Regions from separate parts of the Citrobacter sp. GW821-FHT02E08 genome, predicted to be linked through region 1. Evidence: predicted binding sites of a transcription regulator. Region 1 holds the regulator's gene; the other holds the start of a gene.
What was found. The regulator ArgR, encoded in region 1, controls arginine synthesis, uptake and breakdown. The targets are predictions, from matches to a motif close to ANTGAATAAAAATACANT.
Positions count from the first base shown of each region.

Region 2: a site for ArgR is predicted at 2,586-2,603, ahead of argA (amino-acid N-acetyltransferase). Genes of this name have one in related genera too.

Region 1 is NZ_JBWKVL010000001.1:38,467-45,026, forward strand. Features, by position in the region: gene AC07UY_RS00170 (barstar family protein) at 1-248, shown strand, start outside; gene yhcN-B (DUF1471 family stress response protein YhcN-B) at 311-577, opposite strand; gene yhcN (peroxide/acid stress response protein YhcN) at 677-940, opposite strand; gene argR (transcriptional regulator ArgR) at 1,319-1,789, opposite strand; gene mdh (malate dehydrogenase) at 2,205-3,143, shown strand; gene degS (outer membrane-stress sensor serine endopeptidase DegS) at 3,218-4,285, opposite strand; gene degQ (serine endoprotease DegQ) at 4,378-5,745, opposite strand; gene zapG (Z-ring associated protein ZapG) at 5,913-6,311, opposite strand; gene zapE (cell division protein ZapE) at 6,504-6,560, shown strand, end outside.
Region 2 is NZ_JBWKVL010000001.1:477,429-483,988, reverse strand. Features, by position in the region: gene AC07UY_RS02270 (PRD domain-containing protein) at 27-851, opposite strand; gene amiC (N-acetylmuramoyl-L-alanine amidase AmiC) at 1,149-2,402, opposite strand; gene argA (amino-acid N-acetyltransferase) at 2,636-3,967, shown strand; gene recD (exodeoxyribonuclease V subunit alpha) at 4,202-6,046, opposite strand; gene recB (exodeoxyribonuclease V subunit beta) at 6,046-6,560, opposite strand, start outside.

The DNA of each region.
Region 1 (6,560 bases):
ATGAGATAGAAAACCAGAGTGACTTTTACCGTGAGTTTGCGCGGATGTTTGGTATTGCCAGAGAACAGATCAGCGATCTGGATTCTCTGTGGGAGATAGTGATAGGCGAAGTATTGCCGTTGCCGCTGGAAATAGAGTTTGTTCATCTACCTGAAAAGCAGCGCCGACGTTATGGGGCGCTGATTTTGCTGTTCGATGAAGCAGAAGAAGAGCTGGAAGGACAGTTACGTTTTAACGTTCGGCTCTAAGCCTTAGGTATAAAAAAGCCCCCGACAGGCGGGGGCAAGTCGTCGGACTAGACGACGAGGGTTTATTTGTAGAGTTCTGCCGTGGCGTGCCACTGTGACCCTTCTTTCAGTTCAATCACGCGATAGCTGCTGGCGCCTGCTTTTTCTGCTTTAGCGGCGAGCTCCTGACGCATATCCATCGGAGAACTGCCAATCTGAGAAACAGAGACACTGCCCATGGATTGCAGATTTTGTGCTTCTTGCGCATTGACCTGGTGTACGGCAGCGTTTGCGCCGAAAGAGAGAACTGAAGCCAGGCCGAGTGAAGCGATAAGATATTTAGTGTTCATAGTTTACATTCCTCAATACGGTTAACTCAGCGGTTTGAAGGGCGTTCTTATGCGATATTCCCGCGAGTTATTGTTTGCATTAGCGATGACAGGCGAGCCTTATTTGTACAGTTCAGCAGTGGCGTGCCAGTGGCTACCGCTACGTGCTTCGGTGATCTGATACGCTGAGGCGCCTTGTTGTTCCGCTTTTTTGTTCAGCATTTCATGCATGTCCATCGGTGAAGAGCCGATCGCGCTGACGGAAACAGAACCGATAGCTTCGCGGTTTTGCGCCTGCTGGGCATTGATGGAATCTGCGGCAAATGCACCGAATGAGAGAACAGAGAGAATACTTAACGTTGCAACTGTAGTTTTGATTTTCATGATATTTACCTCGTCGAATTCTTTTATTGGGGTCCTTTGTTTCGTGACCCTCATCACAAAATAAAGTATACACTAGTCACGCGATTAATTAATACCCTGCTAATGGTTCAGTTAGTGATTAAGTATTAAAAAATTTATTTTTTATAATCACATGGAATTAAAAATGCTTCTGGTGGCGAGGTTTTCGATTTAAATCTAGTAAATTCATAAAGATATAAAATTTAACAAAATGTGCGATATTTGGCTTTATCATTGACCACGTGAATGTGTTTAAGCGATTAAACGCACTATTCGTTAAATCAAAAGCAGTGGAAATGCGCGTAAAGCAGGGAGAAAGGCAGGATTTTCCCCGCCGTGTGTGGCGGCGGGGAGAGGGGATTACAGCTCTTGTTCGAACAGTTCGAGAATCGCTTCGTACAGATCTTTCACTGAGAAGCCATTAGCTGGGGTTGTGAAAATGGTGTCATCGCCCGCAATTGTCCCGAGGATACCTTCCGCTTTGCCCAGTGAATCCAGCAGGCGTGCGATCAGTTGCGCAGCGCCTGGGCTGGTATGGATCACTACAACGGCGTCATTGAAATCGATATCTAATACCAGGTTCTTTAACGGGCTGGATGTCGTGGGGACACCCAACTCTGCCGGGAGGCAGTACACCATCTCCATTTTTGCGTTGCGGGTCCGCACGGCGCCGAACTTTGTCAGCATGCGTGAGACTTTGGACTGGTTGATGTTATCAAAGCCCTGATCCTGCAACGCGAGGACGATTTCACCCTGTGAGCTGAATTTTTCTTCTTTAAGCAGCGCTTTAAACGCCTTTACTAATTCTTCTTGTTTTGCCGAGCTTCGCATAAGTCACCCGTAATATGGCGGTAGAAACAACATTATTGTGCATACAGATGAATTTTTATGCAAACAGTCTGCCTTGTTCGAGGCTGAAATAATGTTATGAAAGAGCGGAATTTTATCAAATTTCGTTATCAAGAAACATGCCTGTGTCACGGCTCGCAAATAAGGTTAAAAGTAAATTAAATGTTATCAAATTGATGTTGTTTTGAGGGGGGAGTAGGGTATATTGTCCGCACTTGTGGAAAAGTTGCTCTACAGCTGCAGTGGCTTTGGATTACGTAAATTAAATGCATAAAAGCCAAATTCGCGTGACTCCGCATTCTTGACACGTGAGTATTGTAATCATTAATTTTGTGAATTAAGGTCGCCGCCGCGGAGCATTAAACACTTAGCTTATCAATATAATAAGGAGTTTAGGATGAAAGTTGCAGTCCTCGGCGCAGCTGGCGGTATCGGTCAGGCGCTAGCATTATTGTTAAAGAATCAACTGCCTTCAGGTTCAGAACTCTCCCTGTACGACATCGCTCCAGTGACTCCAGGTGTGGCCACTGACTTGAGCCATATCCCAACTGCTGTGAAGATCAAAGGTTTCTGTGGCGAAGACGCAACCCCGGCACTGGAAGGTGCGGATGTGGTTCTGATCTCTGCGGGTGTGGCGCGTAAACCGGGTATGGATCGTTCCGACCTGTTTAACGTTAACGCCGGTATCGTGAAAAACCTGGTCCAGCAGATTGCGAAAACCTGCCCGAAAGCGTGCGTGGGTATTATCACCAACCCGGTGAACACCACTGTCGCTATCGCTGCAGAAGTCCTGAAGAAAGCAGGTGTTTACGACAAGAACAAACTGTTTGGCGTGACCACGCTGGACATCATCCGCTCCAACACCTTTGTTGCGGAACTGAAAGGCAAGCTGCCGACTGAAGTTGAAGTTCCGGTGATTGGCGGACACTCTGGTGTGACAATTCTGCCACTGCTGTCGCAAATCCCTGGCGTTAGCTTCACCGAGGAAGAGGCCGCTGCCCTGACCAAACGTATCCAGAACGCGGGTACTGAAGTGGTTGAAGCAAAAGCCGGTGGCGGATCTGCAACCCTGTCTATGGGTCAGGCTGCCGCACGTTTTGGTCTGTCTCTGGTTCGCGCGCTGCAGGGCGAAAAAGGCGTTGTGGAATGTGCTTACGTTGAAGGCGACGGCCAGTATGCGCGTTTCTTCTCACAACCGCTGCTGCTGGGCAAAAATGGTGTGGAAGAGCGTCAGTCTATCGGCAAACTGAGTGCCTTTGAGCAGAATGCGATGGAAGGCATGCTGGATACGCTGAAGAAAGATATCACCCTGGGCGAAGAGTTCGTTAATAAGTAAGCGAACCGCCATCAGTGAAAAAAAACCGGAGCATTGCGACTCCGGTTTTTTTTGTCTCTGGCTTCGGGAAATACTCAGTTGGTTGCCGGATATTCCTGAATGGTAACCTGCAGCGTCAACTGCTTGTCATCCCGCATGACGACCACAGAGATCACCGAGCCTGGGCGAATTTCAGCTACCTGGTCCATCGTTTCCAGCGCGGAAACGGCAGGCTTATTGTTCACCGAAATGATCAAGTCATTGACCTGAATGCCAGCCTGAGCCGCCGGGCCATCCGGTGAGACCTCATTGACGACGATTCCCTGAATTTGGTCTATTCCACCGCCCTGGGCATGCATTGGCGCGATTTCGCGGCCGCCAATACCGATGTAGCCACGGATCACACGACCATCACGGATAAGTTTATCCATAATTTTGGTCGCCAGCTGGAACGGAATGGCGAAACCAATGCCTTCCGGCGTTTCGCCGTCATTACTTTTATCAAAGGATAAGGTGTTAATACCCATCAACTCACCCAGCGAGTTGATAAGCGCACCACCGGAGTTACCGTGGTTGATGGAGGCGTCCGTTTGTAGAAAATTCTGGCGCCCGGAAGGGTTCAGACCAATACGACCGGTCGCGCTGATGATCCCCTGGGTGATGGTTTGTCCGAGATTATACGGGTTACCGATTGCCAGAACGACGTCGCCAATATGCGGCGTACGGCGCGAGTTTATCGGAATCGTCGGGAGTCCACCGGCGGCATTAATTTTTAACACGGCCAGATCGGTCAGCGTATCGGACCCCACCAGCAGCGCCTCAAACACGCGTCCATCTTGTAGGGCGACGATGATCTGATCGGCGTCGTTAATGACATGCTTGTTGGTGATGATATAACCGCGCTGATCCATGATCACACCGGAGCCCAGCGTGCGGATCTCAAGCTGATTATGCGCCGTACTGTTCATACTGCGGTTATAGACGTTAACGACGGCTGGTGCTGCACGGCGGACCGCCGAGTTGTAACTGACAGGCGTCTCATCGGTGCTGTCGAATTGCGGAGCCGTAAGGGTATTTATTTTGCGCAGCGACGGCATAGCGGCCAACAAAATGGCGCCGACAATTAAACCAATCGCGACTGAACGTAAGAGCTTCACAAACATGATGGAGGCGTCATTAAAAAAGGGAACGTCAGCAGCATACCATGAGTTTACCGGACATCACACGTGAGGCTGATGTCCGGTTCACGACGGACTTAACGTAAGAGCAAATAAATGCTCTCATTACCGCGAACGATTTGCAGAGCAATGATGGACGGTTTCGCCTCCAGCACCTTGCGCATCTCGGCGATAGAGTTCACGCGATCGCGGTTTACACTGACGATGACGTCATCTTTATGTAAACCCGCCTGAGCCGCAGGGCTGCTTTTTTCAACATTATCAATCTTGATGCCTTTGCTGCCGTCCTTCAATTGACCGTCGCTTAACGTAGCACCTTGCAGCGCCGGGGCGATCATCTCAGCACTGGCGGATGATGATGTGTTGGAGTCCAGGGTAACGTCGACCTCCAGTGGTTTACCGTCACGCAACAGACCCAGTTTCACGGTGGTGCCAGGCTCCGTTGTTGCAATACGCGAACGTAACTCTGCAAAACTGTTGAGTGGCTTGCCGTTAAGACTGGTGATGACATCGCCGGACTTCACGCCCGCTTTTGCGGAACCCGAGTTTGGCAGCACTTCACTGACAAATGCGCCGCGCTGTACGTCAAGTTTGAACGCTTTGGCGATATCGGCAGTCATTTCCGTGCCTTTGATACCCAGCAGACCCCGCTTGATTTCACCGAACTGGATCAACTGCTGCGCCAGCGTGCGCGCCATGTTGCTCGGGATAGCAAACCCAATTCCGATACTGCCGCCGCCAGGGGCAAGGATGGCGGTGTTAATACCGATCAGCTCGCCGTTCAGGTTGAGCAGAGCCCCACCAGAGTTACCGCGGTTAATGGACGCGTCAGTCTGAATGAAGTTTTCCAGCCCTTCCAGATTCAGCCCGCTACGCCCCAGCGCAGACACAATACCGGACGTCGCCGTTTGCCCCAGCCCAAACGGATTACCTACGGCGACGGCAAAGTCCCCTACGCGCAACTTGTCGGAGTCGGCGATGGCAATTTGCGTCAGATTACTGGCTTTCTGAATTTGCAGCAGAGCGATATCACTTTGATCGTCACTGCCGATCAGTTTGGCGTCGAATTCACGCCCGTCATTTAACTGGATGCTGATCTTCTGCGCCTGACTGATAACGTGATTATTGGTCAGGACATACCCTTTCGCGGCATCAATGATGACCCCAGACCCTAAACCTTCGAAAGGTTGTGACGGTTGGTCAGGTAACTCATCGCCAAAAAATTTTTTGAACTCTTCCGGGACTTTTTGCCCCTGGGCAGCCGTTCCTTCGACTCTGACGCTAACCACGGCAGGCAGTACCTTTTCCAGCATGGGGGCGAGGCTTGGCAGCGCTGCCTGGCCAGGAATTTGTGCTGGTATTGACGCGAGGGCCTGAAACGGCGCTGAGAGCGTTAAACCGATACTTAACGCTAATGCACTCAACAACTGGGTTTGTTTTTTCATGGATCCTGCTCTCGTACCTTGAGTGAAAGGAAAGACGATTCAAAACAGTTTGATGTTATTGAATTTTCGACATGGCAACAATGAGACTGCTGACTAAATAATAGCTGGGACAGGAGAGAAGAGAGGGCGCAATGACTGCGCCCAATAAAATTATTTACGTTGTGTGGTTAACCGCGTTTGGCACCCGCACGTAGCAGGCCGGACGCCCCTTCGGAATAGTCACGTGGCATCTGAACCGGTGCCTGATCGTTACCGGCTTCAGACTCCGCCAGGCGATTACGGAACGGGTTAGTTTCCGCAGTCAGTTCCGGCAGCAGGCTGCTGGAGCTTTTTGCCATGTGTTGATACAGCTGGCGATAATCATGCGCCATGGTATCCAGCAGCTCAGCGCTGCGGGCAAAGTGGCTGACCAGCTCTTCACGATACTCTTCCAGCTCAGCTTTGTTCTTTTCCAGTTCGTACTGCAATGCCTGCTGTTGACGTAATTTACGATTACCAAAACGCACGGCTACGGCACCAATAATGATACCGACGACTAACCCAATTAGCGCATATTCCCAGGTCATGAACATCTCCCGTTGTCTTTTGTTTCCGTAGGGTGTTGGCTTTAGGCTCCATGCCTGCGCCTGATTATGCCACTATAACCGCTAATCCCGTAGAAGTGGAATCCCGACTTTATATCGCGTAGTGTAGAACGGCCTTTTTTTCGTCAACCGTGAACGACGGCACATCGATTCTCAAGGAATAACAATAACATCATGCAAAGCTTTTCCCCGACATCGCGTTACCTCCATGCCCTCAACGAGGGAAGCCAT
Region 2 (6,560 bases), 440 kb from region 1:
TTATCTCATGATAATGTGGAATAGAGTCAGTCCATTAATACTTTAATGCGAATTGAGAGATACAGTTTTTCTTCCATTGCCAGTTCATAACTAAATACTGAATTTAAATAGTTTTCTACTTTATGTATGGAGCGTTGTAGAGTTAAATCTTTTTCAAGAATGTGTTCATAAATATCTCCAATGTCTTTTTCCTTAATGTTTTCATTGCATAATACGCGACAAGCAAAATATTTAAGATGTATCATGAACCGAGAATAGTTATATGCGTTTTTGTCTACCTTTCTTTCATAAACTTTTTCAATGATATCTGTAATTTTTTGTGATAACTCTATAATCCTGACAGATTCATAATCTGATGTATTTTCATAATTATTTAATATATGCAACGCTATAAAACCAATTTCATCATCTGGCAATTGTATATTAAACTGCTCATTGATGATAGTTAGCGCGTCTCTGCTGATAGCATATTCTGATTTGTATAATGATTTAATCTCATCAAGAAACACATTACTTATCTGTACCCCTGATGTAATACGTGAAATTGCATTAGAAATATGGTCTGCAAGAATTAATAGAAGCGACGGGTTTAATTTTTTATCTAGATTCATCTCTGCATAACGAACGATTTGTTCAGACACGAAAATATAATCAATATCAACGCGTTCAATTAGTTTATATAATTTATTTTTTTCATCACTTCTGACATAAAAAGTTCTGTTCGATGGATGCTGAGGAACTGACATTCCATATTTTTTATTGTAACCAACTCCGGGACCGGAAATGATTACCTCCTGACCGTTCATCGATGCCAGCACACAATTATTGTTCATGACTTTTTCGATGATCATTTCATAGCTCCAAAAAAAAGGCAAGACAAGTAAGAAGTAATAATTACTTCAAACATTGCCTTGCCTGATTTAACAGTTACAAGATGAATAACTAATGTACATACACTACACAGGATTTCTTTTAATAAAAGAGATACCGATCCTGTTTTTGAATTAACTTATCAAAACCACGATCCAAATCACAAAAAATCATTTATAATTTATTTCATGAATTCATTTCAAAAATAAATAAAAAAAATACAATATATACTCTGGATGACCAGGCCAAAACCGTCTTCATCGCAGACAGCTTTTTTATTATCCCCTTCTCGCCAGCGTCGCCCCATCGGCGAAGTAGGCTTTGATCCCTGCCAATATAGACTCTGCCACTTCCTGCTGGAACGTCGCTGTTTTGAGCTTCCGCTCTTCTTCAACGTTACTGATAAAGGCAGTTTCAACCAGAATCGAAGGGATATCTGGCGCTTTCAACACGGCAAACCCGGCCTGCTCTACCTGATTCTTGTGCAGGTTGTTGACCTGGCCAAGTTTCTTCAGCACCGCTTTCCCGAACTTCAGGCTGTCGGCAATGGTCAGCGATTGCACCATGTCGAACATCGTGTGATCGACGTAGCGGTCGCCGCTTTTACTGACCCCCCCGATCAAATCCGAGGCGTTCTGGGTTTGCGCCAGGTATTTTGCAGCCGTACTGGTTGCGCCTTTAGTGGAAAGGGCAAACACCGACGACCCGCTGGGCTGTCGACTGGTAAATGCATCCGCGTGAATTGAGACGAAAAGGTCGGCACGCTGTTTTTGAGCTTTCGCGACGCGCACTTTCAGCGGAATGAAGATATCTTCGTTTCGCGTCATATAGACCTTCATGTTGCCTTCTTGCTCGATCAGCGCCCGCAGGCGACGGGCGATCTGCAACACCACATCTTTTTCACGCGTCTTGTATTTGCCCACAGCGCCGGAGTCTTCGCCGCCGTGCCCCGGATCGAGCATGATCACAATCGGACGATCACGCCCCGCTTTACCCGGCTGTGGGCCGCTCTGCGCGGGTGGTACCTGTTTCTCCAGATCGCCTTTGTTGTAATCCTCAAGCAACGCCAGCAGCGGATCCTGCATGTCCTGCGCATTGGCAGGATAGAGATCCATCACCAGACGTTCTTTAAAACCCGCCACCGGCGCGAGGGCAAACAGCTGCGGCTTCACGTTCTGCTTCAGTTCAAACACCATGCGCACGGTCTGCGGATCAAACTGCCCCACTCGTGCCGATTTGATGTAGGGATCATCCGGGCGGATCTGGGTTCCGATGCCTTTGAGCACGGAGTTCAAATTCACACCTTCAATATCCACCACGACGCGCTCAGGATTACTCAGGGCAAATTGTTTGTATTTCAACTCGCGGTTCGATTCCACCGTCACACGGGTGTAACTGGATGCTGGCCAAATACGAACCGCAACGACCTGACTGACCGCAGCCAGACCGACCTGGCTTACGCTCAATAGCCACATGGCGCCCGCCCCTTGCAGTAAACGACGGCGGCTGATTGCTGGATTGGATCCCGACATGCTTCTCCCGAGCAAAACAAATCTAACGGTGCTGATTTACAAAACGTCTGAATTGACCGGAAACTTTAGCGAATGACGCATAATCTGTCATCTATAAAACGGTAAACTTTCTTTTTGTATTCACGGTATTACTGATAAATACCTTCGACTGCTGGCAAATTTGCACTTGCGCCCGGAGAAAAAACAGAATAAAAATACACTTAATACGAATAATCATGCAAAGAGGGTGTGCCGTGGTGAAGGAACGTAGAACCGAACTGGTACAGGGATTCCGCCATTCTGTTCCCTATATCAATACCCATCGGGGGAAAACGTTTGTCATTATGCTGGGCGGCGAAGCCATCGAGCATGAGAATTTCTCCAGTATCGTCAATGACATCGGGCTTCTGCACAGCCTCGGCATTCGCCTGGTGGTCGTGTATGGCGCACGTCCGCAAATCGACGCGAACCTGGCCGCACACCATCATGAGCCGGTGTACCACAAAAATACGCGTGTGACGGACGCCAAAACCCTGGAGCTGGTCAAGCAGGCGGCTGGCACATTACAGCTGGATATCACCGCCCGTCTGTCGATGAGCCTCAATAACACGCCTCTACAGGGCGCGCACATCAACGTGGTCAGCGGCAACTTTATCATCGCACAGCCGTTGGGCGTTGATGATGGCGTCGATTACTGCCACAGCGGGCGTATTCGTCGTATTGATGAAGAGGCGATTCACCGCCAGCTCGACAACGGCGCGATTGTCCTGATGGGACCGGTCGCCGTCTCTGTCACCGGTGAAAGTTTTAACCTGACCTCAGAAGAGATCGCCACCCAGCTCGCCATCAAACTGAAGGCGGAGAAAATGATTGGCTTCTGCTCCTCACAAGGGGTTACCAACGACGATGGCGACATTGTTTCTGAACTGTTCCCGAATGAAGCACAGGCCCGCGTAGAAGCACAGGAAGAGAAAGAGGATTACAACTCCGGCACCGTGCGTTTCCTGCGCGGTGCGGTGAAAGCCTGTCGCAGCGGCGTACGTCGCTGCCATTTGATCAGCTATCAGGAAGATGGCGCGCTGTTACAGGAATTGTTCTCGCGTGACGGTATCGGCACGCAGATCGTGATGGAAAGCGCCGAACAAATCCGCCGCGCCACCATTAATGATATTGGCGGAATTCTCGAGCTTATCAGCCCGCTGGAACAGCAAGGGATTCTGGTGCGCCGTTCCCGTGAACAGCTGGAGATGGAGATCGACAAATTCACCATTATTCAGCGTGATAACCTGACCATCGCCTGCGCGGCGCTGTATCCTTTCCCGGAAGAGAAGATCGGCGAAATGGCCTGCGTGGCGGTACATCCGGATTATCGCAGTTCATCGCGGGGAGAAGTCCTGCTGGAGCGGATTGCCGCGCAGGCCAGACAAATCGGGCTTAGCAAGCTGTTTGTGCTGACCACGCGGAGCATTCACTGGTTTCAGGAGCGTGGCTTTACGCCGGTGGATATCGACCTGCTCCCCGAGAGCAAAAAAGAGATGTACAACTATCAGCGCCGTTCAAAAGTGTTGATGGCGGATTTGGGGTAGCGGCTTAATACGTTGCCGGTCTGATAAAACCGTTTCGCGCGCCATCGGGCACATTGCCGGATGGCGCTAACGCTTATCCGGCCTACAGTATCGGTCTGATAAAACAGTTTCACTTCGCCATCAGGTACATCGCCGGATGGCGCTAACGCTTATCCGGCCTACAGTATCGGTCTGATAAAACAGTTTCACTTCGCCATCAGGTACATCGCCGGATGGCGCTAACGCTTATCCGGCCTACAAATCCTGCTGCGTATTATCCTTGTTAAACAAGGCCGACAGCCCGCTACGGCGCTCGGTACGGGTCGCTATCGCGCCACTCAACACCCGTTCATCGGTATACAGCGACAGGCGACGGCGCGCTCGCGTAACCGCGGTATACACCAGCTCGCGCGTCACAACCGGTGTACGCTGCGTGGGCAGAATAAGCGCCGCGTGATCAAACTCCGAACCCTGAGATTTATGCACCGTCATCGCCCAGGTCGTTTCATGTTCCGGTAGACGGCTCGGCTGCACAGACTTAATGGCACCGTCCGGCATCGTAAACCAGACTCGCAGCCCCTGGCCGCGATCGAGCGCAATGCCGATATCGCCGTTAAATAATCCCAACGCGCTGTCGTTTCGCGCAATCATAACCGGCCGCCCTTCATACCAGCGCGAGTGCGAAGGAGTGGCAATTTTACGTTTTTCCCGCATCACGTGTTCGATACGGTCATTCAGTCCTTTTACGCCAAATGGCCCTTCGCGCAGCGCGCACAGCAGCTGGTAATCATTGAACGCCTGAATGATGGCATCGGGTTCCGCCCCCGCCCGAACCAGATCAAGATACCGCCCGTACCCAGCCATTGCCTCATCCAGCATCGCTGCGTAGTCTTCACTGCTCATCAGCGTCCGTTTTTCAATGTCGCTAAATCCTTGCTGGAAGACCGCCTTAACCGCAGATTTATCGCCGCGATTAATGGCAGCAGCCAGTTGGCCAATGCCGGAATCACTGCCAAAACGGTAGCTTTTTTGCAGCAAACAAAGGCTGTCACGCAGGGAAGCGGCGGCTTCTGTTTCTGCTCCAGCCGAAACCTGGCATCCGGTAAGCCGACTGAGCTGTTGCGCACGTGCAGGCGTAAAGCCGTCCTTCACACAGGCACAGATATCCCCCAACACAGCGCCCGCCTCAACGGATGCAAGCTGGTCACGATCGCCCAGAAAAATAACCCGCCCGTGCGTCGGTAACGCATCGATCAGGCGCGACATCATCGGAAGGTCAATCATTGACGCTTCATCAACCACCAGCACATCCAGATGCAGCGGGTTGCCCGCATGGTGACGCAGACGCTGACTGCCAGGCTGCGCGCCTAACAGTCGATGCAGGGTACTGGCGTCATCCGGGATCCGTTTTTTTTGCTCATCGGTAAGCGGTAATTGACGTAATGCTTTCCCCAGCGATTCTGTCAGTCGCGCCGCCGCTTTGCCCGTGGGCGCCGCCAGCCGGATACGACAGCGTTCGCCGTCGGCCATCTGAATCAACGCCGCCAGCAGCTTTGCCACGGTCGTCGTTTTGCCCGTCCCCGGGCCGCCAGAAATCACCGAGATACGGCGGGTCAACGCCACGGCAGCCGCCACTTTTTGCCAGTTGATTTCATCGGTGGGAGGGAAAAGCGCATCAAGCGTCTGGGTTAGCTGCTGCTCATCCAGCTCAATCGCCTGATTCACCTCGCTAAAAAAGCGCGCTACCGTACGTTCATTACGCCACATTCGGTTCAGATAGAGGCGATCGTCGTGCAAAATGAGCGGCGTTGGCTGTTCGCCACGGCTAACCGCGGCAGACGTTAACAGGCGTTGCGTCCAGTCGATGCGCTCTGGCGCTTCGTTGAGCCATGTCAGCAACAGCGGATGAGTGTCTTCCGTGATGGACAGCCGCGAAAGCGGCAGACAGACGTGGCCTTCCCCCGCATCACGACTGAGCAACGCCGCCGCCAGCGTCACCGCCGGATCGTCATTGCCGGCAACAGCCAGCGCAAACTGCGCATCCAGCGGTCTTAACTGCTTTTGTTCTACTGCATCCAGTAAGCGTTTCTGGATTGTCATTACGCCTCCTCCCGTACCGCGCCTGCAAACATCTCGTCCATCTGTGCAATTAATTCGCTGTCCGGACGGGTCGCGTAAATGCCTTGCTGTGGTTGTTCGCTATCCACGCCGCGCAGGAAGAGATAGATAACGCCGCCGAAATGGCGCTCGTAGTCGTAGTCCGCGATGCGATGGCGCAAATACCGATGCAGGGCCAGCGTATACAACTGGTATTGCAGGTCGTAACGGTGCGCCTGCATCGCCGAAGCCATCGCCTGTTGGGTGTAGGCGGCACTGTCCTCGCCAAGCCAGTTAGATTTGTAATCGAGCAGGTAATAACGCCCTTCATGGCGAAACACCAGATCAATAAATCCTTTCAACATGCCGCGCACCTGCATGAAGTCCAACGGCGGGCACCCGGCAGAGAGCGGATCGTACTGACGAATGAGCGCATCCAGTTGGCTGGCATTCAGCGGCTGGGCTATCGGCAGATAAAACTCCATCTCTACCTGTTTGTCGCGCTCGGAGAGATGAC